DNA from 3 places in the Pseudactinotalea sp. Z1748 genome. Region 1 is predicted to be linked to each of the others. Evidence: riboswitches for the same ligand, from Rfam matches in the RefSeq annotation. Region 1 holds a riboswitch; each other region holds the start of a gene.
The links. Region 1 has a riboswitch for cyclic di-AMP ahead of ACO0LU_RS02240 (LysM peptidoglycan-binding domain-containing protein). Riboswitches for the same ligand answer to the same signal wherever they lie in the genome.
Positions count from the first base shown of each region.

Region 2: linked by a shared signal. The riboswitch ahead of ACO0LU_RS01650 (C40 family peptidase) and the one ahead of ACO0LU_RS02240 (LysM peptidoglycan-binding domain-containing protein) in region 1 are both predicted to bind cyclic di-AMP.
Region 3: linked by a shared signal. The riboswitch ahead of ACO0LU_RS07775 (C40 family peptidase) and the one ahead of ACO0LU_RS02240 (LysM peptidoglycan-binding domain-containing protein) in region 1 are both predicted to bind cyclic di-AMP.

Region 1 covers NZ_JBMPQB010000001.1:471,574-475,780, forward strand. The annotation lists gene ACO0LU_RS02230 (LCP family protein) at 1-54, opposite strand, end outside; gene ACO0LU_RS02235 (MFS transporter) at 199-1,443, shown strand; cyclic di-AMP (ydaO/yuaA leader) riboswitch at 1,622-1,803, shown strand; gene ACO0LU_RS02240 (LysM peptidoglycan-binding domain-containing protein) at 1,805-2,788, shown strand; gene ACO0LU_RS02245 (enolase C-terminal domain-like protein) at 3,163-4,207, shown strand, end outside.
Region 2 covers NZ_JBMPQB010000001.1:335,777-339,983, reverse strand. The annotation lists gene ACO0LU_RS01660 (response regulator) at 1-55, shown strand, start outside; gene ACO0LU_RS01655 (HAMP domain-containing sensor histidine kinase) at 52-1,182, shown strand; gene ACO0LU_RS01650 (C40 family peptidase) at 1,307-2,149, opposite strand; cyclic di-AMP (ydaO/yuaA leader) riboswitch at 2,150-2,298, opposite strand; gene ACO0LU_RS01645 (four-helix bundle copper-binding protein) at 2,415-2,927, shown strand; gene ACO0LU_RS01640 (CueP family metal-binding protein) at 3,132-3,581, shown strand; gene ACO0LU_RS01635 (heparan-alpha-glucosaminide N-acetyltransferase domain-containing protein) at 3,598-4,207, shown strand, end outside.
Region 3 covers NZ_JBMPQB010000003.1:98,534-102,740, forward strand. The annotation lists gene ACO0LU_RS07770 (ATP-binding protein) at 1-928, shown strand, start outside; gene ACO0LU_RS07775 (C40 family peptidase) at 1,040-1,873, opposite strand; cyclic di-AMP (ydaO/yuaA leader) riboswitch at 1,874-2,022, opposite strand; gene ACO0LU_RS07780 (four-helix bundle copper-binding protein) at 2,255-2,656, shown strand; gene ACO0LU_RS07785 (CueP family metal-binding protein) at 2,878-3,453, shown strand; gene ACO0LU_RS07790 (heparan-alpha-glucosaminide N-acetyltransferase domain-containing protein) at 3,592-4,207, shown strand, end outside.

The DNA of each region.
Region 1 (4,207 bases):
CGTGGAGGCCAATATCAGGAGCACGGCACGGACGACGGTGCGAGGGGTTGCCATGCGTTTCCTCTTCTTCGTGGCCCGGGCGTTCTCGGTCGTTAGCGTACTTGGAGGCCGGGCGATGAGGTGGGCTTTGAACTGGCGCTGGGCTGCGTGCCTGCGGCTGACGTGGGTCCCTCGCCGTATGCGCGACAATGCCCAGAGATGAGCGCACACGAACCTGCCCCGAGCCCCTCGATCTCCCTGCGTGCCCTGCTTCCCGGTGTCTACCTGCCCACGCTGCTGTTCGAGATCGGCGTGGGCGCGATGATGCCCATGATCGCGGTCTCCACCACCAGCCTGGGCGGGAGCCTGTCCACCGCGGCGCTGATGGTCTCGCTGCTGGCGGTGGGAAAAATCCTGGCCGACGTGCCCGCCGGGGCGCTGGCGGCGAAGGTGGGTGACCGGCCGGCGATGGTGGCGGCCTCGGGGCTGGCGGTGCTCGCGCTGGCCGGGCTGGCGCTGGCGCCGAACCTGGCCACCCTGGCGGTCGGCGTACTGCTCGTAGGCGCGTGCGAAGCGGTGTACGGGCTTGCCCGCCAGTCCTACCTGACCGCCGTCATCCACCCGCTGCGCCGGGCCCGGGCACTGTCCACCCTGGGCGGGGTTGCCCGGATCGGGCTGTTCCTGGGCCCGTTCGTCGGTGCCCTGGTGATGGCCGGGTCCGAGGAGCCCTCCCGATCCTACTGGGTAGGCGTGGTCACCTCCCTGGCCGCGGCCGCCGTCGTCGTCGGGGTTCGCGACCCGGCCAAGAACCTGGCGCATGCCGGTCCATCCGCCGGTGCCCGCCCGGCCGTGCTGGCCGTGCTGCGCGAGCACCGCCGGGTGTTCCTCACCTTGGGGGTCGCGGTGCTGGGCGTCAGCGCGGTGCGCGGGGCCCGCAACACGGTGCTGCCGGTGTGGACCGAGTCCCTCGGCTTCGACCCCTCCACCACGTCGCTGGTGTTCGGGTTGTCCGGGGCGATCGACATGTTGTTGTTCTACCCGGCGGGCAAGGTGATGGACCGGTTCGGGCGGTTGTGGGTGGCGATCCCCTCGATGGCGGTGATGGGGGTGGCGATGCTGGTGCTACCGCTGACGTCCACCCTGGTGGGGGTCTCGGTGGTGGCGATGGTGCTGGGGCTCGGCAACGGCATCGGGTCGGGCATCCTGATGACGCTGGGCGCCGATACCGCTCCACCGGGGCAGCGGGCCCAGTTCCTGGGGATCTGGCGGCTATTCGCCGACACCGGGGGAGCGGCCGGGCCGCTGGTGGTCTCGGCCGGGGCGGCGCTGGGCTCCCTGGCTGCGGGGATCGTCGCGATGGGAGTGCTCTCGGCGGGTGTGATCGGGGCGCTGGGGCGTTGGGTGCCGCGATGGTCGGTGCACGCCAATGCGCGGACCCGGCGGGAGGCGGGGGTGGAGCGGTGAATCGGTGCGTCACCGCCACTAACGCCGTGGAGTCGCCGGCCCCAGTTGCCGGCAGCGAACGTGGTCGCGGTCCCGAGCCGCGACGCGGTCGCCGTGACCAAATTGTGATCTATGTTACCGAATCGTGACATCCGGCCATGGGCGGGTTACGGTCGCCGCACTTCCGACCCTGGAAGTCCGTAGGCGGACGCCGAACTCTGCCACCGCCTGCGGCCCATAGTTCGCCCTGGCAGGGGCGGGGGACCCACGAAAAACGGGACCGGCGTGCCGGTCTCTGGGGTGAAGTCTGGCGACGGCCAGGCCGGGTGTTTATCCGACCCGAACCCGACAGCTAACCCCGTAGGCAACCGGAGAAAACACCATGACACTACACAGCACCGCACGCGCGCGGCACCGAGCCGACGTGCGTCCCACCACCTTCCTCTCCGACCTGCCGGTGGGAAAGGTGGCCCGTCGCGGCACGGCCGGTGTGGCCACCGCGGGCCTGGCCTTCGGCCTCGCGATGCCCGCAGCCAGCGCCGACCCGGACGAGACCTACACCGTGAACGCCGGTGACACCGTGGGCAATATCGCCGCCCAATACGGCGCGAACATCCAGGAGATCATCTCGGCCAACGGCCTTCGCTCCGATGCGCTGATCTTCCCCGGTGACGAACTCACCATCCCCACCAGCTCGGTCACCTCAAGTGCTGGTGGAGCCACCCACACCGTGAGCGCCGGTGACACCGTCGCCGCGATCGCGGCGCGGTATGGCGCCGGCGTCCAGGCGATCATCGACGCCAACGGCCTGGGCGCAGACGCGCTCATCTTCCCCGGTGACGAGCTCACCATCCCCGGTGGGTCCGGATCCTCGTCGGGGTCGGCCTCGTCGTCGGGGTCGGGGTCGGCTTCAGTCTCCGGGTCGGGCTCGGCGTCAACGTCGGGCTCCGGATCGGCTTCCGTGCAGCGGGGGACCGACACGGCCTCCCGTGATGGCCAGCGTTCCGCTGCGCCCTCCCCGCAGGCCAGCGCCTCTGGCAGTGCGATCGTCAACATCGCCCGCCAGTTCGTGGGCACCCCGTACGTGTGGGGTGGATCCACCCCGGCTGGGTTCGACTGCTCCGGGTTCACCTCCTACGTGTACGCCCAGGCCGGCATCGACTTGCCGCGTAACTCCGGGGCTCAGCGCAGTGCCGGTCACGTGGTCTCCGCCAGCCAGGCCCAGCCCGGGGACTTGGTGTGGTGGCCGGGGCACATCGGTATCTACACCGGCAACGGCAACCACATTGCCGCCCGCAACCCCGGCACCGCGCTGCACGAGAGCAAGATTTGGCGGGCCAACCCCACCTTCATCCGGGTGGCCTGACCGGCTCACGGACTCACCTGCCGCGTGCGACACGTCGGCCCGCCCCGAACTTCGGGGCGGGCCGACGTGCGTGGCGGCCCCGGGCTGCTCGCCCATGATCAGCCGGCCGCAGCGACGAAGTCAGCATTAGTCGGCTGAAGAGGAGGCTTCAGCCGACTAATGCTGACCTCGGGGGTGGGCTGGCACAGGGCCTGGACATCACCTACTGAGGGCGAATCTGGGCTCGGAAGCGGGCTAGACGTCCGATCATTTAGGGAGGCATCAGCGAAGACTGCCTAAGATTGCCACCGTCGGCCCTGCCGGATCTGTGCTATACCTCCTACGTCTACTCTCTCTGCACGCGTGCCACCCATCTCCGAAAGGACATCGCTGCCATGGGCACCATCACCGCCCTTGAGTCGCGGGACGTTCGATTCCCCACTTCCCGTCAACTGCATGGCTCCGATGCGATGAACCCGGATCCGGACTACTCCGCCGCCTACCTGATTCTGCGCACCGATGAGACCCTGCCCGGTGGTGAACCACTGGCCGGCCACGGTTTCGTCTTCACCATCGGCCGCGGCAACGATGTCCAGGCCGCGGCGCTCGCAGCCCTGGCCGATCACGTCCAGGGCCTGGATATCGACGCGGTGTGCGAGGACCTCAGCCTGGTGCCCCGCCTGCTCACCGAAGACTCCCAACTGCGGTGGCTGGGCCCGGAGAAGGGTGTCATCCACATGGCAGTCGGCGCCGTGGTGAATGCCGTGTGGGACCTGGCCGCCCGCCGCGCCGGGAAGCCGCTCTGGCGCTTCATCGCCGAACTGTCCCCCCAGCAACTGGTGGCGTGCATCGATTGGCGCTACCTGGAGGATGCACTTACCCCCGGTGAGGCCCTGGAGATGCTGCAGAAGAAGATGGGCGGACGCGCTGCCCGCACCGCTGAACTGCTCACCGAGGGCTACCCCGCCTACACCACCACACCCGGGTGGCTCGGCTACTCCGATGAGAAGTTGACGCGATTGTGCCGCGAAGCGGTTTCCGACGGCTACCGGACGGTGAAACTCAAGGTCGGCCAATCCCTCGATGAGGACATCCGCCGGCTGTCCCTGGCCCGGGAGGCGCTCGGCCCGGACGTGCACCTGGCCGTGGACGCCAACCAACGGTGGGGCGTGGACGAAGCGGTGCGGTGGATGAGCGCGCTGGCGCCCTATGACCTCGCCTGGATCGAGGAGCCAACCAGCCCCGACGACGTGCTCGCCCACGCCGCGATCCGCCGGCAGATCCCGGTCCCGGTCTCCACCGGAGAGCACGCCCAGAACGGGATCATCTTCAAGCAACTGATGCAGGCAGAAGCGGTGGATCTGATCCAGATCGACGCCGCCCGGGTGGGCGGGGTGAACGAGAACCTGGCGATCCTGCTGCTCGCGCAGAAGTTCGGCG
Region 2 (4,207 bases), 140 kb from region 1:
GAGGTTCATCCGGACCGTACGTGGAGTTGGCTACCGAATGGGGACCGGGTCATGAACAAGCGGCAGCCAAAGCGGTGGGGACTGGGCGCTCGGCTCCTGGCAGCGATCGTCGCGGTCCTCTTGGTGGCCGCCGGGACAGCGTGGGCTGTCGCTTCGGTGATCGGGCCGATGATCTTCCACGATCACATGCTCATGGCCGAGCCCGTTGACTCCGAGGTCGTGGCTCACGCAAGGCAAGCCTTCACCGCGGCATGGACCCTGTCCCTCTCCGTGGCGCTACTCGTCGCTCTCCTGTCGTCAGTGCTCGTGAGCATTGTCGTCACTCGACGCATCACCAGGGCGTTGGAAAGGGTCCGACAAGCAGCAGTGCAGGTCGCAAGCGGTGACTACAACGTCCATGTGCCAGCGGTCCACATGGGCGCGCAGTTCGATGACCTCGCCGCCGCGTTCAACACCATGGCCACTGACCTAGGACATATTGAAAAGACCCGCACCCGCATGCTGGGCGACCTGGCCCATGAACTGCGCACCCCGGTGGCGACCCTGGATGGCTACCTCGAAGGGATCGTCGACGGTGTCGTACCTGCCGATGAACCGACGATGGGCATGCTGCGTGAGCCGGTCGCACGCCTTGCCCGGCTGGCCCAGGACATAACGCTCGTGACAACCGCCAGCGAGGGCCGCTTGGAAATGCGGTGGCAGCCGCTGCGGGTCGGTGACCTACTTCAGGACGCCGCAACACAGGCAAGCGTCAAGTCCGCGGACAAGGGCATTGATCTGACGATCGAGGCCACGGAGTCGGAACGCCAGACGGTCATCACCGCGGACCCTGACCGGCTCGGGCAGGTCCTGACCAACCTGCTGGACAACGCCGTGCGGCACACCCCAAAGGGAGGTCAAGTCCAATTGGGTGCCAAGCGGAGTGGATCGCGACTGCGGTTGTGGGTCCAGGACAACGGCGGTGGGATAGCCGCCGAGCACCTGCCCCACCTGTTCGAGCGCTTCTACCGTGCTGATGCGGCTCGTGACCGCGCGCACGGAGGGTCAGGGATCGGGCTTGCCATCAGCCGCTCCATCGTCCAGGCCCACGGTGGCAGCATGAAAGCGGCCAGCGCCGGGCTTGGCCACGGCGCCGTCTTCACCATCGAACTGCCCTTGGGGCGGCAGCATTCGCAGGCCTGAGACCGCCTCCACCGGCGGTCTTCGGCAGTGGCCGCGTTGGAAAGGGTGTGCTCTCATCCAGCCACCGCACGAGCATCGGCCCGCCCTGGGCCGGACGGGCCGATGCAGCAACTGAGATATGCGGTCAGAGCACGCGGATGAACGTGGGGTTGTTATGGAAGATCGGGCCCTCGTACAGGGCGGTGCCGGGGTTTCGGGCGGCGATGTTGTCGCCGTTGCCGGTGTAGATACCCACATGGCCGGGCCACGCCACCAGATCGCCGGGCTGGGCTTCGGCTGCCGAGACTATGCGTCCGGCGCCCGCCTGGGCACCGGACGTCCGAGGCAGGCTTACCCCGAATTGGGCGAAGACGTAGGCGGTGAAGCCCGAGCAATCAAAGCCCGCCGGGGTAGAGCCACCCCACACATACGGGGTGCCCACGTAGCGGCGGGCGACGTCCACGACCGCAGAACCGGAGGCAGAGGCAGTGCTCGCGGTCTGCTCGCTGGATTCGCCGGAGGAGGAATCCTCGGTCTGCTGCTCCTGCTGTTGAGCCGGCTGCTCGGTGCGCTGACCGGTGCGGGAGGCCGGAGCGGCACGCTGGGTGGGGCGCTCCGGCGCAGTAATGGCTGGCGGTGGGGGTGGGGGTGGGGGTGGGGGTGGAGCTTCGGAGGAGACCTCAGCGATGGCGACGTGCCAGTCGATGTCCTCATCGACAGTGACGGTTGGTGAGGTGACCACCTTATCGATGTCGACGTCGGCGTCGAGCACCACGTTGGCCAGGGCGCCGGCCCCGAAACTCGAACTCGACACCTGGGGGACGGCCGCAGCGCTGGAGGCGCCCATCGTGAGCACCAATCCGGAGGAGGCGAAGACGGCCAGCGTCCGTCTGCCGGTGGTCCCAGTGACTGAGTCAGCGAAAACGGTCAGTGGGGTGGAGGGGCGGCACGCCGCGCGGTGTCGGGCGCCGGTTGTTGGTTCAGTCAATTCGGTTCTCCAGTTCGCCTACGAGGTCAGTTGTCGGGTTCGGATTGGAGACTTACCCGGTCTGCCTGGCTCCCCAGGCGGGACTTCACCCCTAGGTGCTCGCGCACCGACGGCTGGGTCCCCCGCCCCTGCCACGGCGTTGATCGGTGACCACGGTGCGGTGGCAGGGTTCGGCGTCCGCTTGTGGGCTTCCCGCACGGCGGGGGCAAGAGTGACAGTACATACCGCAAACCCTCGGATCACGGTTAGATCACGGCATTACCGAATGCTTCATCAAACCTTCATCGTCATCCCCCGCCGCGGCGACTGCATGCCCGCCGCTCCTGTCGTAGCGTCGGGAGACAAGGCTGTGATGGCTATCGAGATAGAGGCGACAATGAGAACCAGAGAGATGATGGATACCCACCCCGCCCAGGTCAGTCTCGACCGGGATCTTCTGGCCCGCACGGTAGATGCCCTAGTGGCCTGTTCTCAGGCGTGCACCGCCTGCGCAGACGCGTGCCTGAGCGAGGAGATGGTCTCCGAGTTGCGCACCTGCATACGTCTCAACCTTGACTGCGCCGACATCTGCGGCGCCACGGCCCGCATGCTGTCCCGACACACCGGGTCTCATGCCGACCGCACCCGTGCCCAGTTGCAGGCCTGTTCTCAAGTTTGCAGATCCTGCGGCGATGAATGCAGGCGTCACGCAGAGGCCCACGACCACTGCCGCATCGGCGCAGAGGCGTGCCGGGCCTGCGATGAGGCTGGCAACGAACTCCTCGCCGCCATCAGTTGACAGGTCTACCCACGCTCGCGCCGACCCAGACCTTGCCGCCTGCGCTGCAGAAGGCACCTTGATTCGAGACGAAAGCCCAGAATCTCGGGCGCAATGGTTGCCTGGATGACCCGTTTGGTCGAATCCTTGAACACATTCGGGCGACGATGACCTGTCGTACCAGCAAAAAAATGGCGGCGGGGCCCAATAGGACGGTGGAAGAACATGAAGAGAATGGCGGCGATCCTTGGGGCGCTGGTGCTGATCCTCGCCGGCTGCTCCTCGTCGGATCCGGCCTCCGAGCCCACCGCCGGAGGTGATGAAGCCGCGTTCCTCGCCACCCATGACCTGGCCGGCATGGAGGTCGCAGAGATGATCGACCACCTGGACCGGCTCGGTGGAAAGGAACGCCCCACCGATGACATTGCCTCCATCCGGCCCGATGAACTGGTGCTCTCCGACGGGCAGCAGGAACTAGCCGCACAGATGCCCGAGGACCTCTTCTACCTATCCGTGGCCCCCTACGTGAGCCGGACTCACGAGTGCTTCTACCACAGCCTGACCACCTGCCAGGGTGAACTCATCGACCAGGACCTCCAGGTACGCACGGGTACAGCCGCGTTCTCCACCACTGACGAGGTCGCCACCTGCCTCACCACTCTCCAACTGATATAGGTCGCGGTTACAACCTGTGCCAATCTCGGAGCAGCAGGACGGCGCACCGGTGCGCGCGGCGCACGCGGCTAGCGACCCCGGGCATGCCGCCGCACCCCATAGCCGGGTCATCGGACTGGACGCGGCGCGGGCGCTGGCCATCCTGGGCATGCTCGCGGTCAACGTCGGTCCGCTCTATGACGATGGCATCGCCGGGCTTGTCATGCGGCTGCCGCACGGGCGGGCTTCATTGTTGTTCGTGCTGCTGGCCGGGATCGGGTACTCGTTCCTGACCCGCCGGGCCCGCGACGGTGCCGCGCTACCCTGGGGGCAGGTGTTGTGGCGGACGGTTCTGCTGAGCCTGATTGGGCTGAGCACTCAGTTGGCGGGTCATGGCTCCAAGGTAATCCTGACCACCTATGCGGTGCTGTTTCTCGTGGGACTGGTGGTGGTGCGGGCCCCCTCATGGCTGCTGCTGACCGCCTCGATCGCGGCAACTGCCGCTGGACCACTGGTGTGGCTGGGTGCCCAACTCAGAACCGGTGAGGTCTTCGACCGGGAGCCTGCCACGCTACTGGATGCGCCCGGGCAGATCGTGGCCTCGACATTCCTGACCGGGCCGTACCCGGTGATCACCTGGCTCGGGC
Region 3 (4,207 bases), on a different contig from region 1:
GACCCTGTCTCTGTCCCTGGCGCTCCTCGTCGCTCTCCTGACGTCAGTGCTGGTCAGCATTTTCCTTACTCGACGCATCACCATGGCGTTAGAACGCCTCCGCCAAGCAGCAGCGAAGGTCGCCAGCGGTGACTACAACGCCCATGTGCCAGCGGTCCGCATGGGTGCGCAGTTCGATGACCTCGCCGGCGCGTTCAACACCATGGCCACCGACCTTGGTGGGATCGAACAGACCCGCACTCGCATGTTGGGCGACCTGGCTCATGAATTGCGCACCCCGGTGGCGACGCTGGATGGCTACCTCGAAGGGATTGTGGACGGTGTCGTGCCGGCTGATGAACCGACCATAGTCATGCTGCGTGAGCAGGTGGCACGACTTGCCCGTCTGGCCCAGGACATGGCCCTGGTGACTGCCGCTAGCGAGGGACGCTTAGAAATGCGATGGCAGCTGGTGCGGGTCGGTGACCTGCTCGAAGACGCCGCAGCACAGGCAAGCGTGAAGTGCACTAGCAAGGACATTGACCTGGCGATCGTGGCCACAAGGTCAGAACGCCAGGCGGTCATCACCGCCGACCCTGACCGGCTCGGGCAGGTCTTGACAAATTTGCTGGACAACGCCGTGCGGCACACCCCCAAGGGAGGTCAGGTCCAGTTGGGCGCCGACCGGATTGGATCGCGCCTGCGTTTGTGGGTGCAGGACAATGGCAGCGGAATAGCCGCCGAGCATCTGCCCCACCTGTTCGAGCGCTTCTACCGTGCCGATGCTGCTCGTGACCGCGCGCACGGAGGGTCGGGGATCGGCCTTGCCATCAGCCACTCCATCGCCCAGGCCCATGCGGGCAGTGTGAGAGCGGACAGCGCGGGGCTTGGCCACGGCGCGGTGTTCACTATCGAACTGCCGTTAAGTCGTCAGCATTCACAGGCTTGATATCAACTCCAATGGGCACCTCAAGGGATGCGTCCTCGTCGGCACCCACAGCACGAGCATCGGCCCGCCCCTGGGGCAGGGCGGGCCGATGCAGAGTGCTGAGATCTGCGCTCAGAGCACGCGGATGAACGTGGGGTTGTTATGGAAGATGGGTCCCTCGTACAGCGCGGTGCCGGGGTTTCGGGCGGCGATGTTGTTGCCATTGCCGGTGTAGATGCCCACGTGACCGGGCCACGCCACCAGATCACCCGGCTGGGCTTCGGCTGCCGAGACAATGCGTCCGGCACCCGCCTGGGCACCGGATGTCCGAGGCAGACTTACCCCGAATTGGGCGAAGACATAGGCGGTGAAGCCCGAGCAATCAAAACCCGCCGGGGTAGAGCCGCCCCACACATACGGGGTGCCTACATAGCGTCGGGCGACGTCCACGACCGCAGAACCGGAAGAGGTGCTTGCGACCTGCTCGCTGGACCCGCCCGAGCCTTCCCCGGCCTGCTCCTCGGCCTGCTGCTCCGGCTGTTGAGCCGGCTGCTCGGTGCGCTGCCCGGTGCGGGAGGCCGGGGCGGCGTCCTGGGTGGGGCGCTGCGGCGCGGTGATGACCGGCTCTGGCGGCGGGGGAGGGGGCGGGGCTTCGGAGGAGACCTCGGCGGCGGCGAAGTCCCAGGCGATGTCTGCATCGACCGAGACGGTCGGTGAGGTGGTCACCTTGTCGAGGTCGGCGTCGAGCACCACGTTGGCCAGGGAGCCAACGCCGGAACTCGAACTCGACACCTGGGGGAGGGCTACAGCGCTGGAGGCGCCCATGGTGAGCGCCAAGCCGGAGGAGGCAAAGACGGCCAGCGCCCGTCTGCCGGTGGTCCCAGTGACTGCGTGACCAAGAACGGTCAGTGGGGTGGAGGGGCGGCAGGCCGCACGGTGTCGGGCGCCGGTTGTTGGTTCAGTCAATTCGATTCTCCAAGTCGCCTACGAGGTCAGCTGTCGGGTTCGGGTTGGAGATTCACCCGGTCTCACCTGGCTTCCCAGGCGGGACTTCACCCCTAGGTGCTCGCGCACCGACGGTTGGGTCCCCCGCCCCTGCCCGGCGTTTAATCGATGACCACGGTGCGGTGGCAGGGTTCGGCGTCCGCTTGTGGGCTTCCCGCACGGCGCGGGGAGCAAGAGTGACAGTACCTACCGCAAACCCTCAGATCACGGTTTGATCACGGGATTACCGGAATACTTCATCAAACCTTCATCGTCACACCCCGCCTCGCCGGCTGCATGCCTGCCGCTGCTGTCGTAACGTCGAGAGCCAATGCTGTGATGGTTATCGAAACGGGAGCGACAATGAGAACCGCAGAGATGATGGATACCCACCCTGCCCAGATCACTCTGGACCGGGATCTACTGGCCCGAACGATCGATGCCCTCGTGGCCTGTTCCCAGGCGTGTACCGCCTGCGCAGACGCTTGTCTGAGCGAGGAAATGGTTGCCGAGTTGCGCACGTGCATACGTACCAACCTGGACTGCGCCGACATCTGCGATGCCACGGCCCGCATGCTGTCCCGACAAACCGGTCATGACGCTAACCTCATCCGTGCTCAGTTGCAGGCCTGCGCCCAGGCTTGTCAGTCCTGCGGCGATGAGTGCGCCCGTCACGCACAGGCCCATGACCATTGCCGCATCTGCGCAGAGGCGTGCCGAGCCTGCGAGGAAGCCTGCAACGAACTCCTCGCCACCATCAGTTGACAGGGCTACTTGCGCCCGCGCCGGCCCAGAACGGCCTGCTGGGGCGATTCAAATAGGCGCCGCAGGAAGGCTCCGCCTGGGTCCGGGACGAAAGACCTAAACTCTCGGCAGCAGCAGTTGCCTACGATGACCCAGTTGATCGGCAAGAATCCTTGGTAAGTATGACCTGCTGCCGTGCTGGTCAGAAGATGCGCCGGGACTGATAGGACAGGTGGAAGAACGTGAAAAGAATTGCGGCGATCGTCGGGGCGCTGGTGCTGATCCTCGCCGGCTGCTCCTCGGCGGATCCGGCCTCCGAGCCAACCACCGAGGGTGATGAAGCCGAGTTCCTCGCCACCCATGACCTGGCCGGCATGGAGGTCGCGGAGATGATCGACCACCTCGATCGACTCGGTGGGCCCGAACGCCCCACCGACTACATGGCCTCCATCCGAGCCGATGAACTGATGTTCTCCGATGGGCAGCAAGAACTTACCCTGCCCATGCCCGAGGACCGTTTCTACCTCTCCGTAGCCCCCTACGTGAACCAGACTCACGAGTGCTTCTACCACAGCCTGACCACATGCCAGGGTGAGCTGACCGACGAGGACCTCCAGGTGCGGATCCTCGACGATGCAACAGGCGAGGTGCTCATCGATGAAGAGGTGACGACCTATGCGAACGGCTTCGCCGGCTTCTGGTTGCCGCGCGATGTCCAGGGCACCATTGAGGTTCACTATGACGGCCTGACCGGGTCAGCCGACTTCTCCACCACCGACGAGGGCGCGACCTGCCTCACCACCCTCCAACTGACGTAGGAACGCCCGGGCCGGCCGCGGAGGGGCTCAGAGGGCCTCGCACCTAGTCGGCCCAGGGTCCCTTCACCGGGTCGACATGACACTTGGATGGGCGCGGTCACAACCTGTGCCAGGGCGGAGCAGCAGGATGGCGCATCGGTGAGCGCGGCGCACACGGCAGGCGCCTCCCCGGATGCCAGCGCACCCCATGGCCGGGTCACCGGGCTGGACGCGGCACGGGCGCTGGCCATCGTGGGCATGGTCGCGGTCAACATCGGTCCGCTGTATGACGACGGCATTGCTGGGCTCGTCATGCGGTTGCCGCACGGGCGGGCCTCATTGTTGTTCGTGCTGCTGGCCGGGATCGGGTACTCGTTGCTGACCCGGCGAGCCCGTGACGGTGGCGCGCTGCCGTGGGGGCAGGTGTTGTGGCGGACGGTTCTGCTGAGCCTGATCGGGTTGAGTACTCAGTTAGCGGGTCATGGCTCTGATGTCATCCTGACCACCTATGCGGTGCTCTTCCTCGTGGGACTGGTGGTGGTGCGGGCACCGTCCGGGCTGCTGCTGACCGCCTCGATCGTGGCAGTTGCCGCTGGGCCACTGGTGTGGCTGGGTGTCCAACTGCGAACCGGTGAGGTCTTCGACCGCGAGCCTGCCACGATACTGGACGCGCCGGGGCAGATCGTGGCCTCGACACTGCTGACCGGGCCCTACCCGGTGATCACCTGGCTCGCGCCGTTCCTATTCGGGATGTGGCTAGGCCGGTTGCGGCTGC